2 regions of the Variovorax sp. 22077 genome follow, and region 2 is predicted to be linked to the other one. Evidence: predicted binding sites of a transcription regulator. Region 2 holds the regulator's gene; the other holds the start of a gene.

Region 1 (5,223 bases), on a different contig from region 2:
CCTGCTTGCGCGGCTCGGCCGATTCGATGCGGAAGGCGTCCAGCGCGATGTCCTGAGTGGCAGAGCCGAAGGCCACCAGCAGCGCGCACCAGACCAGCGGCGTGAGCCCGTGGCGCGGGTCGTTGACCGCCATGCCCGCCAGCCCCGCGACGACCATGCACTGCGCCAGCAGCAGCCAGCCGCGGCGGCGCCCCAGCAAGGTGGTCAGCGGCGGCAGCGGCATCCGGTCGACCAGCGGCGCCCAGACCCACTTGAAGCCGTAGGCGAGCCCGACCCAGCTCAGGTAGCCGATGGTGGTGCGGTCGATGCCCGCCTCGCGCAGGCGAAAGCTCAGCGTGCCCAGCACCAGCAGCAGCGGCAGCCCGGCCGAGAAGCCCAGCGCCAGCATGCGCAGGGTGGCGGGTTCCAGGTAGACCTTCAGCGCGTCGCGCCAGGGCGGTGAGGGGGGCGTGGGGGTTTCTGCGGGCGAGGCGGACATGTGCCCCGGATTGTCCATGAGCGACGGCCCGGGTTCCCGGGGTTCTTGTCTTCATTTGTTCCTATCATCCCGCTCCTATGTGCACACGATGCGATCGCCCCTTTTCCGCCGTTCCCGTTCCCTCCGTGGCTTCCGCGTGGAATCCGCGGCGCGCCTTCCTGCTGGCGGCGGCCGGGGCGGTGCTCGCGAAGCCCGCCCTCGCGCAGGTCGACGTGGGCAAGGCCTCGGTGGCGCGCAACATCGTGCCGGTCGAGCAGGTCGAGACGGCCGGCGTGCAGCAGTACGGCCAGCTGCTCGCGCAGGCCCGCGCCAAGGGGGCGCTCGCGGGCGACGGCAATCCGCAGCTGCAGCGCCTGCGGGCCGTCGCCGCGCGGCTCATCCCGTTCGCGACGCCGTGGAACGCACGCGCGCGCGACTGGAAGTGGGAGGTCAACCTGATCGGCAGCAAGCAGATCAACGCCTTCTGCATGCCCGGCGGCAAGATCGCCTTCTTCACCGGCATCCTCGATCAGCTCAAGCTCACCGACGACGAGGTCGCGATGGTGATGGGCCACGAGATGGCCCACGCCCTGCGCGAGCACGCACGCGCCCGCCTGGCCAAGAGCGCGGGCACGGGCGCGGCGCTCTCGATCGGTGCGCAGCTGCTCGGATGGGGGCAGGTGGGCGACCTGGCAGCGCGCGCCGGCACGCAGCTGCTCACGCTCAAGTTCAGCCGCAGCGACGAGACCGAGGCCGACCTCGTGGGACTCGAACTCGCGGCGCGCGCGGGCTACGACCCGAAGGCATCGGTGTCGCTGTGGCAGAAGATGGCCACGGCGTCGAAGAACCAGGGCGGCCTGAGCTTCCTGTCGACGCACCCCAGCGGGCCGGATCGCATCGCGAAGCTCGAGGCGAACCTGCCCAAGGTCGAGAAGCTCTACCGCGACGCTAGGAAGAGCTGAGCTTCCTGCTCCCTCTCCCCTGGGGGGAGGGCCGGGGTGAGGGTGACGGCCTCCAGATAGAAGCCGCGCTTCATTCTGCGCATCTGCCCTCGCCCCAACCCTCTCTCCACGGGGAGAGGGAGCCAATCCGAACACGTTCCTCATCCGCGCCCTCCCGGCTTTTGCGCTGGCATGCCGCTTGCATCTCAACTTGTACACATGTTTGGATGCCTGAAGATGGTGCACGAAGAAAACCCGAAAAGCGGAACGCCAGACGCCGCCTGGATCGCCAGGTTCGCCTCGCCCCTGGCGCACACGCACGCCGCGGTGGCGCTGGATTTCGCCCTGCCGCTCGCCGGGCTGCGCTTCGCGGTCAAGGACAACATCGACGTGGCCGGCGTGCCCACCACCGCCGCCTGCCCGGCCTTCGAGCGCCTGCCCGAAGTGCATGCGGGCGCGGTGCAGCGCCTGCTCGAAGCCGGTGCATCGCTGGCCGGCAAGACCAATCTCGACCAGTTCGCCTGCGGACTGAACGGCACTCGCTCTCCCTATGGCGAGGTGCCCAACGCCTTCGACGCGCGCTACGTGTCGGGCGGCTCCAGTTCGGGATCGGCCTACGTCGTGGCCACGGGCGAGGTCGACTTCGCCTTGGGCACCGACACCGCCGGCTCGGGCCGCGTGCCGGCCGGGCTCAACAACATCGTCGGCCTCAAGCCCTCGCGCGGGCTGCTGAGCGCCTTCGGCGTGGTGCCCGCTGCACAGAGCGCCGACTGCGTCTCCATCTTCGCGCGCACCGTCGCCACCGCGGTCGACGTGCTGCTCGCAGCCGCGGGCCACGACGCGCGCGATCCGTATTCGAGAGACATCGACCTGCGCCGCGAGCCGCTGCCCGCGCGCTTCCGCTTCGGCGTGCCCGACCGGCTGAGCTTCTTCGGCGACGCCGCCGCCGAGCAGGCCTTCGGCGATGCGGTCGCGCGGCTGCTCGCGATGGGCGGCACGCCCGTCACCATCGCCTATGCGCCGCTCGCGGAAGCCGCCGGGATGCTCTACGAGAGCGCCCTGGTCGCCGAGCGCTACGCCGCGGTGCGCGAGTTCTTCGACGCGCACGCCGACGACGTCGTCGAGCCCGTGCGCGGCATCCTCGCGAGCGGCCGCCAGTACGACGCCGCCGACGTGTTCGAGGCCCAGGCGCGGCTGCGCGCCATCGCGCAGAAGGTCGAGCCGATGTGGCGCGACATCGACCTGCTGCTCGTGCCCACCGCGCCCACGCACTACACGCGCGAGCAGATGCGCGCCGATCCGGTCGCGCTCAACCGCAACCTCGGCGCCTACACCAACTTCGTCAACCTGCTCGACTACGCAGCGCTCTCGGTGCCCAGCAGCCTGCGCGCGGACGGCCTGCCCTTCGGCATCACGCTGATCGGCCCCTGCGGCAGCGACCTCGCGCTGGCCGAGCTGGGCCAGCGCTTTCACCATGCCACCGGCCTTGCGCAAGGCGCGACAGGCCAGCCTCTGCCGTCGCCGCGCGCCATTCCGGGGCTCGCGGCGCCGGACGCCGGCATCTTGCCGATCGCCGTCGTCGGCGCGCATCTCTCGGGCATGCCGCTCAACAGCCAGCTGACCGAGCGCGGCGCCACGTTGATGCGCGCCACCACCACCACGCCGGCCTACAGGCTCCACGCGCTGCCGGGCACCGTGCCGCCCAAGCCCGGACTGCGGCGCGTGGCCGAAGGCGATGAAGGCGCCGCCATCGCGCTGGAGGTGTGGGCCGTGCCGCTCGCGCAGGTCGGCAGCTTCCTCGCGCTCATCCCGCCACCGCTGGGCCTCGGCAGCGTCGAGCTGGCCGACGGCAGCTGGGTGAAGGGATTCATCTGCGAAGGCCGTGCGCTGGCCGGCGCGCAGGACGTGACCCATCACGGCGGCTGGCGCGCCTACGTCGCGAGCCGCGCCACCCCGAGTTCCAACTGATCAGAGGAGTTCCGATGAGCATCCAACAAAACTCTCCCGCCGCACGCCAGCGACGCCAGCTGCTGCAGGCCGGTGCTGCGGGCCTGGCCGTGCTGGCGGCACCCGCCATCGTGCGCGCGCAGGGCGCGACTGCGAAGCTGCGCATCGGCTTCTGGCCCGTGGCCGCCGGCCTGCCGTTCTTCGCGGCGGTCGACAAGGGCTACTTCAAGGAAGCAGGCCTCGATGTGGAGCCGCTGAAGTTCGCCGGTGCGCAGCAGGTGATGGAAGGCATGCTCGCCGGCCGCTGCGACGGCAGCGCCAACGGCACCGGCTCGGCCAACCTCGCCATCGGCGAGATCGCACAGCCCGGCCTGTTCAAGATCTTCTGCACCAATCCGAGCAACGCGAAGTACGTGCTCGACGAATTCATCGTCGCCAAGGACAGCCCCGTCAAGAGCGTGGCCGAGCTGGCCGGCAAGAAGGTCGCGTCGGGCCCCGGCATCCAGAACGTCACCCTGTGCAAGACCATGCTGGAGCGCGCGGGCGCCAAGGGCGCGACCGTGAGCGAGCTGCCCATCGGCCAGCACGTGGCCGCGCTGGTCGCGGGCCAGGTCGACGCCTGCTACACGCTGGAGCCCACCGGCACCGTGGGCCGCATGAACGGCACCACGCGCGTCGTCGAGGCCGGCGTGGTCGCCAAATACATCCTCGGCGACCCGATGGCCCCGTGGCACGGCGGCGCGGCCAGCCTCACCAGTGACTTCATCAAGAAGAACCCCGAGGTCGCGAAGAAGTACATCGCCGCCTATGCACGCGGCGTGGAGCTGGTGCGCAGCAAGCCCGACGAGGCGCGCCAGTTCATGAAGGGCTACACCGCCATCGAGGGCAAGCTCACTGCCGAGGTGCCGCTCGCGTCGTACATGCTCTACAACGAGTTCAAGCCGAGCGACGTCGCGTACTTCCAGAAGTTCTACGACCTGTTCACCGAGAAAGGCATCTTCGAGAAGAAGGTGGCGGTGGACGGCCTGCTCTACAAGGCCTGAGACCATGGCCGACGCAAGCTCGACCACGGCCGCGCCGTGGACCCCGCCGGCCGGCACGGCCACTGCTGCGCCGAAGCCGCCGCTGCGCGACCGCATGCTGCCCTTCATCGGTCCGGTGGTGCTGTTCATCGTGTGGGACCTGGTGGTGCGGCTCGGCTTCATCAAGCCGATCCTGCTGCCCACGCCCGCCGACACCGTCTCCGCGCTCGTCACCGGCCTGGCCGGCGGACCGCTGCTCACCGACTTCGCCATGACCGTGTGGCGCACCGTGCAGGCCTTCGTCATCGCGGCGGTCGTCGGCGTGCCGCTGGGCGTGCTGCTGGGCAGCAACGAGAAGGCCTATCGCAGCGTGGAGTTCCTGATCGACTTCTTCCGCTCCACGCCGTCGTCGGCGCTCATTCCGCTGTTCCTGCTGATCTTCGGCGTGAGCGACGTCAACAAGGTGGCCATCGCGGCCTTCGGCGCGCTGCTCATCGTGGTGTTCAACAGCGCCTACGGCGTCATCAACGCACGCAAGCAGCGGGTGATGGCGGCGCGCGTCATGGGCGCCTCGCGCTGGCAGATCTTCAAGGACGTGCTGGTGTGGGAAAGCCTGCAGCCCAGCTTCGTGGGCCTGCGCTCGGCGGTGTCGATGGCGCTGGTGATCGTCATCGTGGCCGAGATGTTCATCGGCTCCGACACCGGGCTGGGCCACCGGATCATCGACGCGCAGCAGGTGCTCAACGTGAAGAGCATGTACGCGGCGATCCTTTCGGCGGGTGCGCTGGGCTACGCGCTCAACATCCTCTTCCTGGTCGCAGAACGCCGCATCGTGCACTGGAGCGGAAGGTAATGG
Region 2 (5,223 bases):
AGAAAGTCAAGCCCGCCTAGGCGGGCTTTTTCATCTGTGCGGGCGGGGCAGGAGCACGCAGCCGCATACAATGCCGAGCAAGTTTCGTGCCTCTATGACATTGCACTCTCACCCCACCACCTCCTTCCTGCGTCGCATCGGCCGGCTGGCCGTCGGCGCCCTGTTGCTGGCAGGCCTCGCGTCGGGCGCCGTGGCCGAGACCGCCGACCGCTCCAAGCCGATGAACATCGAGTCGGACGCGATGCGCTACGACGACCTGAAGCAGACCAGCGTGTTCACCGGCAACGTTCTGGTGACGAAGGGCACGATCATCATCCGCGGCGCGCGGCTGGACGTGCGCCAGGACGCCGAGGGCTACCAGTACGGCGTGGTCACCGCGGCGCCCGGCAAGCGGGCCTACTACAAGCAGAAGCGCAATGCGCCCGACGAGTGGATCGAGGGCGAGTCGGAAGTCATCGAGTACGACAGCCGCGCCGACAACGTCAAGTTCATCCGCAACGCCGTCATGCGCCGCCTGCTGGGCGCCACGCCCAACGACGAGAGCCAGGGCGCGCTGATCGTCTACGACCAGAGCAACGACACCTACACCGTCAACGGCTCGACCGTGCCGCCGAACACCGCCGTCAACGCCTCGGCCCCTGGCGGCCGCGTCCGGACCATCCTCACTCCCAAGGCCGCCACCGCGCCGGCCCCGGGCGCTCCGGCTCCGGCCGGCGGTGCCAAGGCCCCTGCGCCGGCGCCCACCCCGGCTCCCGGCGCCGGCCTGCGCCCGAGCACCACGCTCAGTGACCAGGGAGACACGCGCAAGTGATCGAATCCGCAGGAACCCAGGACGCCAGCGGCACACCGGGCAGCCGCTTGGTCGCGCGCGGCCTGAAGAAGAGCTACGGCAGCCGCACCGTCGTGAAGGACGTCTCGCTCGACGTGCAGAAGGGCGAAGTCGTCGGGCTGCTCGGGCCGAATGGCGCGGGCAAGACCACCTCGTTCTACATGATCGTGGGGTTGGTGCGCGCCGACGCCGGCGACATCTCCATCGACGGCGAGCCGATCGCGCACATGCCGATCCACCGCCGCGCCCGCATGGGGCTGAGCTACCTGCCGCAGGAAGCCTCGATCTTCCGCAAGCTCACGGTCGAGGAGAACGTGCGCGCCGTGCTCGAGCTCCAGAGCGAGCCCGACGCGAAAGGCAGGCTGGTTCCCCTGTCGAAGGAGCACATCGAGGAGCGCCTGACCGACCTGCTGGTCGACCTGCGCGTCGACCATCTGCGCGATTCGCCCGCGATGGCGCTGTCGGGCGGCGAGCGCCGCCGCGTCGAGATCGCGCGCGCCCTGGCCACGCAGCCGCGCTTCATTCTTCTGGACGAGCCCTTCGCCGGCATCGACCCGATCGCGGTGATCGAGATCCAGCGCATCATCAGCTTCCTGAAGGAGCGCGGCATCGGCGTGCTCATCACCGACCACAACGTGCGCGAGACGCTGGGCATCTGCGACCACGCTTTCATCATCAGCGACGGGCACGTGCTGGCACAAGGCACGCCTTCGGAGATCGTCGACAACGCCGAGGTACGCAGGGTGTACCTGGGCGAGCACTTCCGGATGTGATCATGTTGCGAGGGTCAACGGCAAGCGTGATCGCCATGCGCGTGGAGCCCCTTCGCGAGGGCTGGTGTGCACGGCCGCCCGAAGCGGCCGGTCCGCTCCCGGCAGGGAGCTGGCGTGGCGCGCGGCGTGCTGCCTCGGGGGGAGCCGTCTTCTCATGAAGCAGGGGTTGTCCCTTCGCGTTTCGCAGCACCTGGCGCTCACGCCGCAGCTGCAGCAGTCGATCAGGCTGCTCCAACTCTCCACGCTCGAGCTGAGCCAGGAAGTGGAGCAGATGCTCGACGAGAACCCGTTCCTGGAGCGCACCGCCGAGGAGGCCGTGCGCGAGGAATTCGGGCTCGACACCGCCGACGCGCCGGTCCCTCGCGATGACGGCGGCGATGGCAACGACGGCGAGGGCGACTTCGCCCCCTCGGCCGCGAGCAGCAGCAGCGCGACTTCTTCCACGGAAGGCACGGCAGTCGCCGACGCCGACGGCCCCGCCGCCGAGATCGCCGAGCGCGAGCCCGACTGGGAAGGCGACGGCACCGTCGACATGGCGCCCGACGACAGCGAATGGGGCAGCGACGCGCCCGCGCGCCAGAACAACGCCGGCGACGACGAGCGCGCCGATGCCACCGAGCTCGCGCGCAGCCAGGAGTCGCTGCAGTCCTTTCTGCACCGCCAGGCACTGAGCCTGCGGCTCAACGAGAGCGACAGCGCCGCGCTGCGCTTCCTCATCGAGTCGCTCAACGAGGATGGCTACCTCGAAGACTCGCTGCCCGCGCTGGCCTCGGGCCTGGCGGGTGACGACAACGACGAATTCGACGACCTCGTGCACCACTTCCAGGTGGCGCTGGGCCTGCTGCAGAGCCTGGAGCCCGCCGGCGTCGGCGCGCGCGACCTCGGCGAATGCCTGAGCATCCAGCTGCGCGCCATGGCGAGCGACGACGAGACCGAGGAAGAGGAACTGGTCCGCAAGACGGCGCTGGCCATCTGCAAGCAGCCCATGGAGCTGCTCGCGCGCCGCGACTTCAAGCGTCTGGCCACGCTCACCCGCAGCAGCGAGGAGCTGGTGCGCTCGGCGCTGCAGGTCATCGCGCGGCTGGAGCCCAAGCCGGGCCGGCGCTTCGTCGACGTGGAGCGCAACGTCATCGTGCCCGACGTGATCGTCACCAAGACCGGCCGCGGCACCAACGTGAAGTTCCGCGTGATGCTCAACCCCGACGTGATGCCGCGCCTGCGCGTGCACGACATCTATGCCGGCGCGCTGAAGTCGCACAAGGGCGAGGGCAGCCAGGCGCTGTCGCAGCGGTTGCAGGAGGCGCGCTGGTTCATCAAGAACATCCAGCAGCGCTTCGACACCATCCTGCGCGTGAGCAACGCCATCGTCGAGCGGCAGAAGAGCTACTTCGTGCACGGCGAGCTCGCCATGCGCCCGCTGGTGCTGCGCGAGATCGCCGACGAGCTGGGCCTGCACGAATCGACCATCTCGCGCGTGACCACCGCCAAGTACATGGCCACGCCCTTCGGCACGGTCGAGCTCAAGTACTTCTTCGGCTCGGCGCTGGGCACCGAGACCGGAGGCAACGCGTCGAGCACCGCGGTGCGCGCGCTCATCAAGCAGTTCGTCGGCTCCGAGAGCGTGAAGAAGCCGCTGTCGGACAGCCAGATCTCCGAGATGCTGAAGGAGCAGGGCATCGAGTGCGCGCGCCGCACCGTCGCCAAGTACCGCGAGGCGCTGCGCATCGCGCCCGCCAACCTGCGCAAAGCCTTGTAACTGGCACACCCCCAGGCTATGCGCACTTCGTGTCGCTTCGCCAACCCCCTTGCAGGGGGCAACACCTGCGGACCGGCGGAGCCGGTTCCGCGGTGTTCCTGGAATGGGCTTGCGTGGCGTTGGACGGTGGCTGCGGTGTTCGCCCTGCTCGTGCTGCTTGTCACGGGCTGCGCCACGCTGCCCGACGAGGCCCCGCGCCCGCCCACCAAGACCATCGCCGTCTCGGCCGACACGGCGCTCGGCAGGATCGCGCTGGCCTCCCAGCCCGACCCCGACCTGAGCGGCTTCCGCCTGATGCCCGGCGGCGACTTCGCCTTCGACACCCGCATCCAGCTCGCGCGCCGCGCGCAGCGCACGCTGGACGTGCAGTACTACCAGATCGAGAACGACGAGACCGGCCGCTACCTGCTGCGCACCCTGCGCGACGCCGCCCAGCGCGGGGTGCGCGTGCGGCTCTTGATGGACGACCTCTATACCTCCGGCGAGGACGAGCTGCTGCTGGGCCTGGCCGCCACGCCCAACGTGGAGCTGCGCCTGTTCAACCCCTTCCCGGCAGGCCGCGGCAGCCTGCTGAAGCGCTTCACCGCCTCGCTCTTCGACTTCAGCCGCGTCAACCGCCGCATGCACAACAAGCTGTTCATCGCCGATGGCGCGATGGCGGTGGCGGGCGGGCGCAACATCGGCAACCAGTACTTCAGGCGCACCTCGGGCGAGAACTTCATCGACCTCGACACCTTCGTCACCGGCGCGCTGGTCCCGCGCCTTGGCAGCCTGTTCGACCAGTACTGGAACAGCGTCTACGTGCGGCCGATCCAGTCGGTCGTGGGCAGCAGCCTCTCGCGCGAGGAGCTGCAGCAGCGCTTCGAGCTCGCCACCGGCCCCGAGACCACGCCCCCGCCGCCCAAGCCCGCGCCCAACGACCTGCTGGGCTACAGCCCGATGGCCGAGGACCTGGACGCCGGCAAGCTCGGCCTGATCTGGACCACCGCCGAAGCCTATGCCGATTCGCCCGAGCGCGTGATCGGCAAGACCGCCTCGTATGGCGGCGTGCCGCTGCTGGACGTCGACAGCGTGCGCTACAACGTGGTCGAGCAGATGCGGCGCGCGCGTTCGGAAGTGACGATCGTCTCGCCCTACCTGATCCCCGGCGCCTCGGGGCTGGAGGTGATGCGCGAGATCCGAGGGCGCAACGTGAAGATCAGCGTGGTCACCAACTCGCTCGCCGCCACCGACGAGCCGCTGGTGCACACCGCCTACCGCCGCTACCGGCCCGACATGCTCAAGCTGGGCGCCGACCTCTACGAACTGAGCACCAACCGCACCCGCAGCAGCGTGAGGCTGGGCCTCTTCGGCACCTCGGTGGGCAGGCTGCATGCCAAGTCGGCGGTGATCGACCGGCGCATTCTGTTCGTCGGCTCGATGAACTTCGACCCGCGCTCGGAAACGCACAACACCGAGATCGGCCTTTTCATCCGCAGCCCCGAGATGGCCCAGCAGGCGCTGAAGCTCATCGACGTGCTCAAGCAGCAGGGCGCCTATAGGCTGCGCTTCGCCGAGGGCAGCAACGAGTCGCGCATCGAATGGGTCAGCGACGATGCCGGCAGGCTCACGGTGCTGACCGAGGAGCCCGATTCCCGCTTCTGGGACCGGACCATGCTCGAGATACTGGCCCCGCTGACGCCGGAGAGCCTCCTGTAGCCGCGCAGCCTCAGGTGCCGCGCACGGCCGACCACACGAGCCGCAGGCCCAGCAGTCCCATCACGCCGCCTGCCGCCCGGTCGATCCAGACCTTGTAGCGCAGGTAGGCCGAACGCGGCGCCGCCGACGAGAGCGCCAGCGCCACGATCGAGTACCAGCCCGTCTCG

The links. The regulator sigma-54, encoded in region 2, starts transcription at its own class of promoters, with help from an activator protein. The targets are predictions, from matches to a motif close to TGGCANGNAANCTGCTTT.
Region 1: the regulator sigma-54 is predicted to act here: its motif matches at 1,587-1,604, upstream of atzF (allophanate hydrolase).

The regions. Positions count from the first base shown of each region.
Region 1 is NZ_JBQEQC010000011.1:166,075-171,297, forward strand. Features, by position in the region: gene ACTJLF_RS17730 (AmpG family muropeptide MFS transporter) at 1-496, opposite strand, end outside; gene ACTJLF_RS17735 (M48 family metallopeptidase) at 556-1,419, shown strand; gene atzF (allophanate hydrolase) at 1,636-3,366, shown strand; gene ACTJLF_RS17745 (ABC transporter substrate-binding protein) at 3,381-4,388, shown strand; gene ACTJLF_RS17750 (ABC transporter permease) at 4,393-5,220, shown strand.
Region 2 is NZ_JBQEQC010000009.1:64,327-69,549, reverse strand. Features, by position in the region: gene lptA (lipopolysaccharide transport periplasmic protein LptA) at 95-811, shown strand; gene lptB (LPS export ABC transporter ATP-binding protein) at 808-1,602, shown strand; gene rpoN (RNA polymerase factor sigma-54) at 1,757-3,358, shown strand; gene ACTJLF_RS14890 (phospholipase D family protein) at 3,494-5,056, shown strand; gene ACTJLF_RS14885 (LysE family translocator) at 5,067-5,223, opposite strand, start outside.